Regions from separate parts of the Exiguobacterium sp. OS-77 genome, predicted to be linked through region 1. Evidence: riboswitches for the same ligand, from Rfam matches in the RefSeq annotation. Region 1 holds a riboswitch; each other region holds the start of a gene.
What was found. A riboswitch is a leader RNA that binds a small molecule or an ion and turns the genes downstream of it on or off. The one in region 1 is predicted to bind S-adenosylmethionine.
Positions count from the first base shown of each region.

Region 1 (4,258 bases):
GCTTGCTACCGGTAATTCATATTCTTGCAACAGACGATTGACGACGAGTGCGCCCATGCTACAGGCGACGATATGAATCGGTAGCTTGCGTTTCCCGGCTTCACGTAATGCTTCTTTTAACAGTTGACCATGTTCTTCAAACGAGATACGACGTGGGGCGTCGACGAGCAATACTTCATACTCTCGTTCGAGTACCCGAATCAAAGCTTCACTCGGACGGGCACGCAGTTGTAACGGATAGACTAATACGATGATTCCTGTTGGTTGTTCAACCACAAACTCACCTCTTCACTTCATACTTCCTATTTACGATACCTTATTTCAAACGCACACAAAACCGTCCCAAGACGGATTTCACGAGGCGACATGGCGAAGGCGAATGACAGATTCTACTTGCCCAAAGACTTCTTCCGTCATCTCACTGAGTTCTTCAAAACCGAATGAGATCAAGAACTGACGCGCTTTATAGTTACGTGCCTCCACGTATACTTCGAGTGGGACGGCTCCTTGTCGTTCGAGTTCACGGATCAATCGTCGTCCGATTCCGTTTTGCTGATATTTCGGTAAGACGTACAGACGAATGATTTCCCACGTTCCCTCAACATCAATAGCATGAATGAAACCGACGATTTCCTCATCGATGATTCCGACATAAAAATACTCTCCCCGTGCTTCTTCTGCCGTCCGGATCGCACGAACAACCTCCTCTTGCGGATACGCTTCCTGCACGAAATGCGCTTTCGAGCGCTCGGAATAGATTTCTGCATACGTATCCAACCAGGATGTGACGGCAATGTCATGAATACGTCCTGCATCGGCTGGAATAGCTTCGCGTATTTCCATAATCGGAACCCCCCTTTGTATTCATACGAATCGACTCATGTACTTTTACCCTCTTCTAGAAAAAACATTCGTTTCCTGCAAAGTTCCCCGTAAACAAAAAAGTCCGAAAACCCGCATAGGGTTCTCGGACTTTTTGATTATGCGAAACGTTTTGCTTGTTCTTCAAGAACTGCTGCTTTATCTGTTTGCTCCCATGGAAGCTCAACATCTGTACGACCGAAGTGACCGTATGCAGCTGTTTGACGATAGATCGGACGACGGAGATCAAGCATGTTGATGATTCCAGCCGGACGAAGATCAAAGTTTTCAGCAACCAATTCGACGAGTTGTGCTTCAGGAAGTTTTCCTGTACCGAATGTATCAACCGCGATTGATACCGGGTGCGCGACACCGATTGCGTACGCGAGTTGAACTTCTGCTTTGTCTGCAAGACCTGCAGCAACGAGGTTCTTCGCGACGTAACGTGCTGCGTATGCAGCTGAACGGTCGACTTTTGTTGGATCTTTACCAGAGAATGCTCCACCGCCGTGGCGTGCGTATCCACCATACGTATCAACGATGATCTTACGACCCGTCAATCCAGCATCTCCTTGTGGTCCGCCGATGACGAAACGACCAGTTGGATTGATGAAGAATTTCGTTGCTGCGTCGATGTATTCAGCCGGGATGACCGGTGTGATGACGTGTTCTTTCAAGTCAGCTTGAATTTGCTCAAGCGTAACTTCTTCCGCGTGTTGTGTCGAGATGACGATCGTATCGACACGAACCGGCTCGTTGTTCTCGTTGTATTCGACCGTGACTTGTGTTTTTCCGTCCGGACGAAGGTAGTCGAGTTGACCGTTTTTACGCACTTCTGCCAAACGGCGTGCGAGACGGTGTGAAAGCGAGATTGGAAGTGGCATGAGTTCTGGTGTTTCTTTCGTTGCGTAACCGAACATGAGACCTTGGTCTCCTGCACCGATTGCATCGATTTCTGCATCAGACATGCTACCTTCACGTGCTTCAAGCGCTTGGTCTACACCAAGAGCGATGTCTGCTGATTGCTCATCGATTGATGTCAATACAGCACATGTGTCCGCGTCGAAACCGTATTTCGCGCGTGTATAACCGATCTCACGAATCGTTTCACGAACGACTTTTGGAATGTCGACGTAAGTGGATGTCGTGATCTCACCTGCAACGAGAACGAGACCTGTTGTAACAGAAGTTTCTGCCGCAACACGCGCGTTTGGATCCGCTGCGAGGATTGCATCAAGAATTGAATCCGAAATTTGGTCACAGATTTTATCTGGATGACCTTCAGTGACTGACTCCGACGTGAATAGTCGGCGATTAAGGTTTGTCATGTATGACCCTCCCAAAAAAGAATTTGACGGTGTACTCATTTCCCCTAGTTGAGTGGGACGGTAAAATGAAAAAAACCTTTCCAAGTCCAAAAAATGGTCAGGGAAAGGTTGTGCGTTCTTCCTTTACCCTCTTATCGTTCGAAGTGTTTACTTCGCTTCAGGAGAGCACCTTTTCCCTCATTAATATGTGAATTAATGTAGGACGGTTGCCGGGTTTCTTCGGGCCTTGTTCCCTCCACCTGCTCAGAATAAGAGTATCCGTTACGAATTACATGATATAAAGTTGTAACTACTCTGTCAAGCAAGGTTTCAAATTCTAGTCGAAACTTTTTGAAAGAGATGTTAAACTGTTAATGCTGAAAGCGTTTCCAGATAAATAGAAATCAGCACTAGAAAATGATTGCTCTCTCTTTAGTATGTCATATATAATAAATGTGTCATACTAAATACAGTGAGCCAAAACCAACGTAGGGGAAAGGTGGGGTCAGGATGCCGATGACGGTCCTGAATATCGAAGAACTACTCAAGAAAGAGCATGTGTTCAAACAACTATCTGTTGCTGAACTTGTCGAACATGCGATTCGAAACGAAGAAGGTGTCCTTGCTGAGAACGGCGCATTATCTGTAGAAACGGGGAAATTTACAGGTCGTTCACCAAAAGATAAGTTCATCGTCCGTGATTCTTCCTGCGAGTCTCACATTGATTGGGGTCATGTCAACCAACCAATGGATGGAGACAAATTTGAACAATTGTTGCAAAAGGTTCTTCGTTACATGAACGAAGCTGATCATCTCTACTACACAGAAGCTGCTGCTGGAGCAGATACGCACTTCACCCTTCCGGTCCGTGTGCTCACACAATATGCTTGGCATAACCTGTTTGCCAAACAACTCTTTTTACGCGAGTATCCTGAAGTGGCTGCCTTCGAACCGTTCACGGTCGTCTACGCGCCACATTTCAAAGCAGATCCTGCCGTTGACGGAACGAACTCCGAGACGTTCATCGCGATGTCGTTCGAACACCGAATCGTCTTGATCGGTGGAACGGAATACGCTGGAGAAATCAAAAAGTCGATCTTTTCCGTCATGAACTACCTCTTGCCACAAGAAAACGTCCTTTCGATGCACTGCTCGGCAAACGTCGGACACGAAGGCGACGTCGCCTTGTTCTTCGGTCTATCTGGTACTGGTAAGACCACCCTTTCAGCCGATGATAGCCGTCAATTGATCGGTGACGATGAGCATGGTTGGTCGCACGATGGTGTCTTCAACATCGAAGGCGGATGTTACGCGAAGACGGTCAATCTATCGCGTGAAAAAGAACCGCAAATCTTTGACGCGATCCGTTTCGGAACCGTCCTTGAGAACGTCGTACTCGACGAAGCCCGTCATCCTGATTACGATGATACATCGTTGACGGAAAATACGCGTGCTGCTTATCCGATTACGGCAATCGATAACATCGCTGTTCCGTCACGCGCTGGTCATCCGAAGACGATTGTCTTCTTGACAGCTGATGCGTACGGCGTCTTGCCCCCGATCAGCAAATTGACGAAAGAACAAGCGATGTATCACTTCCTATCAGGATATACATCAAAACTCGCTGGAACAGAACGTGGGGTCACGGAACCAGAAGCGACCTTCTCGACGTGCTTCGGTTCACCATTCCTTCCACTGATGCCTGAAAAGTATGCGACGATGCTCGGCGAATTGATTGATCGTCATGGTGTTACCGTTTATCTCGTCAACACGGGCTGGACAGGCGGTGCTTACGGAACAGGTAGCCGCATGAAGCTATCGTATACACGGACGATGGTCAACGCTGCCGTTAACGGCACACTTGCAACGATTCCAACAGAAGAACACCCGATCTTTGGACTTCATATGCCGCTCGAAGTTCCTGGTGTTCCAAGTGAGTTACTCAACCCGGTACGCGTCTGGTCGAATCCGGACGAATACGACACACAAGCGCGTTCGCTTGCTGAGAAATTCCAGAACAATTTCCTTCGTTTCGAGAGTGCGACGGATGCGATCAAGTCAGCTGGTCCGCGCCTATAAAGTAGAGTTTT
Region 1 covers NZ_DF239008.1:809,667-813,924, reverse strand. The annotation lists gene EXG77_RS03950 (serine aminopeptidase domain-containing protein) at 1-276, opposite strand, end outside; gene EXG77_RS03945 (GNAT family N-acetyltransferase) at 355-843, opposite strand; gene metK (methionine adenosyltransferase) at 981-2,189, opposite strand; SAM riboswitch class I at 2,318-2,444, opposite strand; gene pckA (phosphoenolpyruvate carboxykinase (ATP)) at 2,679-4,247, shown strand.

Region 2 (4,258 bases), 1.9 Mb from region 1:
CCGTCAAACAGACGACATCCTTCTTTTCGAGTCCAACCAGTCCAAAAGGCAGCGGACTCGTTGAGCAAGGCAAACGTGTTTATCCGCGTCACCGGGTCGGAAACTTCTATGTCATCCAGTCAGGCTGGACACCCGTCTATCTTCCGGTCTCAGCTGTGACGATTACGTCCGATAAACGGGTCATTAAAAAGAATAACACGCGCGGTGAAAAGCTGATTCAAGCAGCCGTCCAACATATCGGTACACCTTACACATGGGGATCGCAAAATGCCGTGAACGGTGGCTTCGATTGTTCCGGTTTGATTCACTACGCGACAAATAAGGCTGGAAAATACGGTGGTCGGACGAACGTTCGCGGCTACTGGTACGGTGCTTTCTTTACGAATCGCCGGACGAGTATCTCGAGTGGTAAACGCTCGGATATCGTCTTCTTCCAGAACACCTACACGGATGGTCCATCGCATATCGGAATCATGCTCGATAGCGAACACTTCATCCATGCGGGCGGTTCACAGCTCCAAATCAATTCGATTTATGAACCGCGTTGGCAAGAGCATTTCCTCGGATTTAAATCGATGTAAGACAAAAAAAGACGAAGCCGTCGAATTCGACGGCTTCGTCTCTTCTTATCGCAACACGTCAGAATGTCATCTCGACGTATTTCGTTACTTGTCGATCCATCAAGTATAACTCGATCTGTTCACGGTATGCTTTATAGTGATCGGATGCGATATGCGCTTCAAGTGCCTCTTCGTCCTGATACACTTCATACAGCATGAATTGATGCTCGTCTTCGATCGATTGGTGCAAGGAATAGCGTAAGCATCCTTCCTCTTTTTGTGCGGCATGATAGACCGTTTCTAAAATCGGAAAGACTTGATCCGCGAGTCCTGCTTTGATTGTAAGTACAGCGTTGACGACGATTTCTCCCATGTTTCATTATCCCCTTTCGTGATTACCTGTATCTGTACCCATTTTCACGAAAAAACACACGTCAAAGGAGCTTGAAGATGCAAACTCAACTTTTTGAAGCACTCGAACAATTCGAACCGACGATGATCGCGTTACGGCGTGATTTCCATCGACATCCGGAACTCTCTTTTCAGGAAGTCCGCACACCAGAACGAATTGCAAACTTTTACGCGGAACGGGGCATCCCTCACGAAACAGCCGTCGGAGGTCGTGGTGTCGTCGCGACGATCGAAGGCAAACACCCTGGCCCAACGATTGCGGTCCGTGCAGATTTTGATGCTTTACCACTTCAAGAAGAGACAACACTTGCTTTCCGGTCAATCCATCCCGGTGTCATGCATGCTTGCGGACACGATGGGCATACGGCGATGGTGATGGCTCTTGCTGCTACGCTCTATCCGTTACGGGATCAATTGCAAGGAACGATTCGAATCATTCATCAGCATGGAGAAGAGGTCTTTCCTGGCGGAGCCATCCAAATGATCGAAGCCGGCGTTCTCGAAGGCGTCGATGCGATTTTCGCGACACATCTCGAAAATGATTTACCGGTTGGTACGATTGGGTTTCGGGAAGGACATACATTATGTGCGATCGACGAATTCGAAATCATCGTTCATGGTCAAGGTGGGCATGCCCAGGCACCGCACAAAACAAAAGATGCGCTCGTCGCTGGGGCACAACTCGTCTGTAACTTACAACACCTTGTCAGTCGACGGGTCGACCCATTTGAGCCAGCAGTTCTCGCAATCGGATCCTTCCACGCAGGAACGGCGCCGAACATCGTCACGGGTGAAGCACGCATCGTCGGGGAGATCCGGACGTTCAATGAAACCCTGCGGCATCAGCTCCGACAAGAAGTCGACCTTGTCGCCAAAACGACGTGTGCCGGCATCGGTGCTACTTATTCGATTGACTTCACGACGGGTTACCCGGCGCTTTGGAATCATCCGGACGAGACAAAACTCGTTCAGGAAGCTGCTTCTTTCTTACCGGAAGCATCTGTCCGGTCACTCACACCGATGATGGCGGCGGACGACTTCGCACATTATCTAACACACGTCCCGGGAAGTTACTTCTTTACCGGCTCCGGATATACGGACGGTCGCATCAATCATCCACAGCATCATCCGCAGTACGAGATCAACGAACAAGCGTTATTGGTTGGTGCGAAAACACTCGGAGCGACGGTTTTACGTGCCTTGAAACCTAAGGATTGACTTTATTTCTATGTGAATGGTATCATCACAACAATGATAACGAATGACATCAACTTCATATACCCTTATCAAGAGTGGACCGAGAGATCTGGATCGATGACGTCCCAGCAACCTGCGTATAGCAAGGTGCTACGACCAGCAAAGCGAAAGCTTTGGTTGATAAAAAGCGGCGACTCCTTTTGCAACCAAGCGAAGGAGTCGTTTTCGTTTTTCTCGCTGTCAGACATACAATGGGAATTTCCCACGGAGAGGAAGAGACGGATGGAAAAAGCAACATTTGCAGGTGGATGTTTTTGGTGCATGGTGACACCATTTGAAGAATTACCAGGAATCGAGGGAATCGTATCAGGTTACATGGGCGGTCACGTCGACAATCCGACGTATGAGCAAGTCAAAACAGGAACGACGGGACATCTCGAAGTCGTCCAAATCACGTTTGATCCGAGCCTATTCCCGTACGAGCGTCTGCTCGAACTCTACTGGCCACAAACGGATCCGACGGATGCAGAAGGTCAATTCCAAGATCGTGGCACGCAGTACGCACCAGCGATTTTCTATCATACGGATGCGCAGCATGAAGCAGCAATCGCTTCCCGTGACGCCCTTGCTGCAAGCAATCGTTTCAAACAACCCATCGTGACGCGGATCGATGCCGCTTCTGAATTTTATCCGGCGGAAGAGTACCATCAAGACTTCCATAAGAAAAATCCAGAACACTATAAAAAAGATCGTGCTGCCTCTGGTCGCGATGCTTTCATCGAGCAGGAATGGAAAGATACGACGACGGTCTAATCACCTCGAACCACATACAGTAGCTTAGACTGATTTCAAACATCTCGTTCTTCCCCTACTTTCCAGTAGAAAGTGGAGGATGACCGAGATGTCACTGGAGTCAGTCTTTTTGTATGTAAACAAATGATGTCTTCTTTACCAACACCCTCACACAAATTTGTAATCGTTTACAAATGAAGTCTTTTGTTTTACGGTTAATAAAAATTAACCGGTTAAAAAGGAGATGATTGCATGGAACAAAAAGCGATTCACATATTAGAGAGCTATGAACAGTTAAAAGTGATCAGTGATCCGTTACGAACAAAAATCCTCATGTTTCTCGTCGAAAAACCACATACGGTACATCAGTTAGCCCACTTGCTGACGTTATCCCGCGCAAAGATCCTCTATCATGTACGAGAACTTGAAAAGCATGACTTGATTCGCCTCGTCCGGACGGAAGAACAGGGCGGCAATCTATTGAAATACTATCAAGCGATTGCTCGAGGCTACATTCCTGCCGATCATCTACTGAACTTCGTCGAGACGAATGAAGCGACCCGGCAGTCGTATCTTGAGGTATTGGACCGAGCAAAGACACGCGTCCTCACCGCTCCAACTACTGCTTTTTCTCCTGTGTCTTCAAACGTTGAAGACTGGATGAGCTTATCGCTTCAAAAGGAACTGACGATGTCTGAAGCCAATTTTCGGCAATTTGCTACCAAATATCGTGCTCTATTGGACGAGTTCACACGGTCCCCTTCACTAGACGAAGAAGATAAAAAACACTTCTATATCATGACGACTGCCTTTGCAATTGATGAACCACTATTTGAGAATGACGACGTCTAAACCGGAGGTGCCATATGCTGCCTGTTGAAATGGATACGCAACAATCGCTGTTTAAAAATCGATCTTTTTTATTTTTATGGGGGTCCAGTATGTGCTCTGCCCTCTCCCTATCAACCTATTTATTTGTTGAACAATGGTATGTCATCCATACGCTAAACCAGGCGTCATATCTCGGATTCGTCCTCATGGCCACCTTGTTACCCCGTATTTTTCTCATGTTGTTCGGTGGCGTCTTATCCGATCGCTATAAACGTTCGACGATCATGCGCATCTCGAGCGCTTTACGAATCAGTTTCATTCTCTGTCTTCTCGTATTACTTCATGCCGATCAGCTTACATTGTTGACGATTTTAGGATTCGCCTTGCTATTCGGTAGTGTGGATGCATTCTTTTCGCCAGCGAATGCTTCCTTACTGCCTACACTCGTTCCGAAAGAACAGCTCACT
Region 2 covers NZ_DF239008.1:2,747,349-2,751,606, forward strand. The annotation lists gene EXG77_RS14025 (SH3 domain-containing protein) at 1-581, shown strand, start outside; gene EXG77_RS14030 (putative quinol monooxygenase) at 640-933, opposite strand; gene EXG77_RS14035 (M20 family metallopeptidase) at 1,011-2,189, shown strand; SAM riboswitch class I at 2,252-2,355, shown strand; gene msrA (peptide-methionine (S)-S-oxide reductase MsrA) at 2,451-2,981, shown strand; gene EXG77_RS14045 (winged helix-turn-helix domain-containing protein) at 3,213-3,812, shown strand; gene EXG77_RS14050 (MFS transporter) at 3,842-4,258, shown strand, end outside.
Region 2: it holds a riboswitch for S-adenosylmethionine, as region 1 does, so the genes downstream of both, msrA (peptide-methionine (S)-S-oxide reductase MsrA) here and metK (methionine adenosyltransferase) in region 1, are expected to answer to the same signal.

Region 3 (4,258 bases), 250 kb from region 1:
GTTCTTTGGCGAAGGAATGAAAATAATACTGCCCGCGCTCTTCACTCCACGTCCACGGACTTGGCGCAAAGTACGAGCGCCAGTTGTTCGGAGGCGTCTCTTTCGTGCCATCCTGCCAGATGTACCAGTCATCCTTATCGTTGATCCGCTCACATGACTGACGGAACCAGTCATGCTGGTCACTCGTATGGTTCACGACTAAATCGAGAATGACCTTCAATCCACGGGCATGAGCGGCCGTGATCAACTCCTGTAGATCCCCCATCGTTCCCGCTTTTTCCATGATCTCGTAATAATCGGCAATATCATAGCCGTTATCGACGTCCGGGGAACGATAACACGGATTCAACCACACGACATCGACACCAAGTGAAGCGATGTAATCAAGCTTCTCGATGACACCTCTTAAATCACCGATCCCATCCCCGTTCGAATCTTTAAAGCTACGCCAGTAGACTTGATAGACGACTGCCTCTTTCCAGTTAGCTCGCTTCATCTTCCCACTCCTCTCCCTACTCTTTATTCCCGCTCCACTTATCTGTACCTGTTTATCCGACAATTTTTTTAAATTTCGAAAAAGTTCTTTTCTTTTGACTGAATATTCGTTATCCTTGACGACAATACCACGAAGGAGGCATTCATCCATGAAACATTTCGCTCCATCCATCGCCATTGATCGGCTTCCTGCTCCCGTCTTCGCTGAACTTGCGAACCGAATCGGTGCTGTAAAAGCTGCCGGACATGATGTCATCACACTTGGTCAAGGAACACCCGACCAAACGACGCCTGTACATATTCTCGATGCCTTAAAACAAGCTATCGACGAGCCAACGAACCTTCAATATCCACCATTTCGTGGACATGATTTTCTAAAACAAGCTGTCTCAAACTTTTACGCGACTGAATTCGGTGTCACGATCGATCCGGCAACGGAAGTCGCGATTCTCCTCGGCAGTAAAGCCGGAATCGTCGCCTTACCGCAGACGATCGTCAACCCTGGAGAAGGTGTCATCGTCCCGGATCCAGGATACCCGGATTACCTGTCTGGTGCAGCACTTGCTGGCGCTTACCCGATTACGCTTCCGTTGCTCGAGAAAAATGATTTCTTGCCGGATTATGACTTACTTGATACGACGGACGTTGAGCGTGCCCGGATGTTGTTCCTCAACTACCCGAGTAATCCGACGGGTGCGACCGCGACGGCAGAAGCCTTCGAACAGACAGTCGCTTTCGCCGATGCCCATGATATCTGTGTCGTTCATGACTTAGCATACGGCGGTATCAGTTTCGATGGTCCGACGCGAAGTTTCTTGCAGACGGAAGGGGCGAAAGACGTCGGAATCGAGCTATTCTCACTCTCAAAACGCTTCAACATGTCCGGCTTCCGGATTGCCTTTGCCATCGGAAATCCGTCCGTCATCTCAAGCATCGAAACGTACCAAGAACATCTCTACGTCAGTGCCTTCACACCGATTCAGCATGCGGCGACCGTCGCCCTCACGAGTGACCAGACGTGCGTCCGTGAGTTAAGTCGCTTGTATGAAACACGACGCGATGCGTTGTTCGCAAAACTTGATGCAATCGGCTGGAGTGGACCACGCCCGGGCGGTTCCTTCTTCGTCTGGCTTCCTGTTCCGGAAGGTTACACGTCCCAGAGCTTCACCGATCATCTCCTTGACGAAGCGCACGTCGCTGTGACCCCTGGATCCTTCTTCGGCGAACACGGTGAAGGCTACGTCCGGATCAGCTTGATTGCTGACGTCGAACGTCTAGAAGAAGCCGTCGATCGAATCGGAACGCTCAACCTATTCCGGACACCTGTTGCGGAATAATTCTGAAAAAACATTTGACAGATGGGAATCATTTCCGTTAAAGTAAGTCCCAACAGCATAACTACTTATCGAGAGCGACCGAGGGATTAGGCCCAACGACGTCCGGCAACCACCTGTAAGGAACGGTGCCACATCCTACAGAATGATTTTCATTCTGAGAGATAAGTTACGAAATCTTACACTTTCGTCGCTTTTTTCTGGTTGCTCCGCTACTAGGAAAAAGCGACTTTTTTTGTATGAGGAGATGAGCGGATGATTGAATTCAAACACATTACAAAACGGTTCGTCCGAGATCGGACCCCGATTTTTGCCTTACGGGATGTCGATTTGACGATCCAAAAAGGAGAAATCTTCGGAATCATCGGTGAGTCCGGTGCCGGTAAAAGTACGTTGCTTCGCCTAATCAACGGGCTCGAGCATCCGACACAAGGAACCGTCAAGGTCGACGGTGTCTCGCTCGGCGGGATGTCAAAAGCAGATTTGCGTCAACTTCGCTTGCGGACAGGAATGATCTTTCAACATTTCCAATTGATTCAGTCGCGCAACGTCGCAGATAACATCGCTTTTGCGCTCAAGGCCGCTGGCGTCAAACGAGCAGATTTCCCGGAGCGGATTCGCGAACTCGTCTCGCTCGTCGGACTTGAAGGATTTGAGACGAACTTCCCGAGTCAATTAAGCGGTGGGCAGAAACAGCGCGTCGGGATTGCCCGGGCACTCGCAAACAATCCGACCGTCTTGTTATGTGATGAAGCGACATCCGCTCTTGACCCCGTTACGACACTACAGATCCTTGAACTGCTGAAGGATTTGAATGAACGACTCGGGTTGACGATCGTCCTCATCACGCATGAGATTGATGTCGTCAAACAGATTTGCCATCGTGTCGCGGTCATGTCACAAGGTGAAGTCGTTGAAGTCGCCTCAACCTATGACTTGTTCAGTCAAGCTAAGCATCCGGTGACGCAACATTATGTCGATACGGCACTACAAATCGAATTGCCGGAACGCATCTTACAGGCAACCCCAGGCAAGATCATCCGCTTGCAGTTCACGGGCGAAAAGACCGGTGAGAGTACGTTATCAGAAGCGATCCGCCGTTACGATATCTCAGTCAGCATCTTGCACGGCAAGGTCGACTACATTCAAGACGTCGCCTTCGGTGTCCTCATTGTCAGCTTGACGGGATCATCCGATCAAATCGCTCTTGCCCTCGACTGGCTCGCGACGGAACTTCATGCACTCGAGGTGATTCAGGATGTGGCTTGATCGTATTCAAACGATGTTACCTGAGCTCTTGAAGGCACTCGGCGAGACAGCATGGATGGTCGGAATTTCACTTGCTTTCGCATTGGTCGTCGGGATTCCGCTCGGAATTCTCTTGTTTGTCACCGACCGCGGATTATTTTTTCAAAACCTTGCCGTCCGCCGTGTTCTTGACTTCGTCGTCAACATCGTCCGGTCGCTACCGTTCATTATCTTGTTGGTCGCCCTCATTCCGTTGACGAAGTTCTTACTCGACAATACGATCGGTCCGACGGCAGCATCTGTCAGTCTCAGTGTCGCAGCGATTCCATTTCTCGCGCGACTCGTCGAAACATCACTCCGTGAAATTCCGCCTGGTCTAATCGAAGCAGCGGAAGCCTGTGGGGCGAAACCATTGCGGATCATCGTCAGTGTCCTCTTACCGGAAGCACTCCCTGGCATCATTCAGGGCATCACATTAACGACGATCAGCTTGATTGGCTTCTCAGCGATGGCTGGTATCGTCGGCGGCGGTGGTGTCGGTGACCTCGCGATCCGTTTCGGTTACTATCGCTACGATAATCTCATCATGATCGTGACGATCGTCGTGCTCATCGTCATCGTTCAAAGTATTCAAGCACTTGGCAATCAACTGGCGCGAAAAACAGATAAACGCTAATCACACATACAAAGGGAGAGTGGAATCATGAAAAAACGATATGCCTTTTTAGCAACAGCCTTACTCGGTGCAGGAGTCCTCGCAGGATGTGGAGACAGCAGCGCTGATGAAAAAAACAAGACGATCAAGATCGGGGCGACGAGCGGTCCGTATAGCGACATGGTCAAACAAGCGATTCAGCCACAACTCGAAAAGAAAGGCTATAAAGTCGAAATCGTCGAGTTCAGCGATTACATTCAACCGAACATCGCCCTCGGTAGCGGCAATATCGACGCCAACTTGTTCCAACACTCGATCTATCTAAAAACGTTTTCTAAAGAAAAGAATCTCGACTTAAAAGGACTGATCACGGTTCCGACAGCACCGATGGGACTATACAGTAAAACAGCGAAGACACTTGACGACGTCAAGACAGGTGCTGAAGTCGCGACGCCGAATGATCCGACGAACCAAGCACGGGCACTGAACTTGCTTGCGGAACAAGGGTGGATTGAACTCAAGCCGG
Region 3 covers NZ_DF239008.1:560,559-564,816, reverse strand. The annotation lists gene EXG77_RS02690 (alpha-glucosidase) at 1-496, opposite strand, end outside; gene EXG77_RS02685 (aminotransferase class I/II-fold pyridoxal phosphate-dependent enzyme) at 645-1,832, shown strand; SAM riboswitch class I at 1,895-2,000, shown strand; gene EXG77_RS02680 (methionine ABC transporter ATP-binding protein) at 2,085-3,098, shown strand; gene EXG77_RS02675 (methionine ABC transporter permease) at 3,088-3,753, shown strand; gene EXG77_RS02670 (MetQ/NlpA family ABC transporter substrate-binding protein) at 3,781-4,258, shown strand, end outside.
Region 3: it holds a riboswitch for S-adenosylmethionine, as region 1 does, so the genes downstream of both, EXG77_RS02680 (methionine ABC transporter ATP-binding protein) here and metK (methionine adenosyltransferase) in region 1, are expected to answer to the same signal.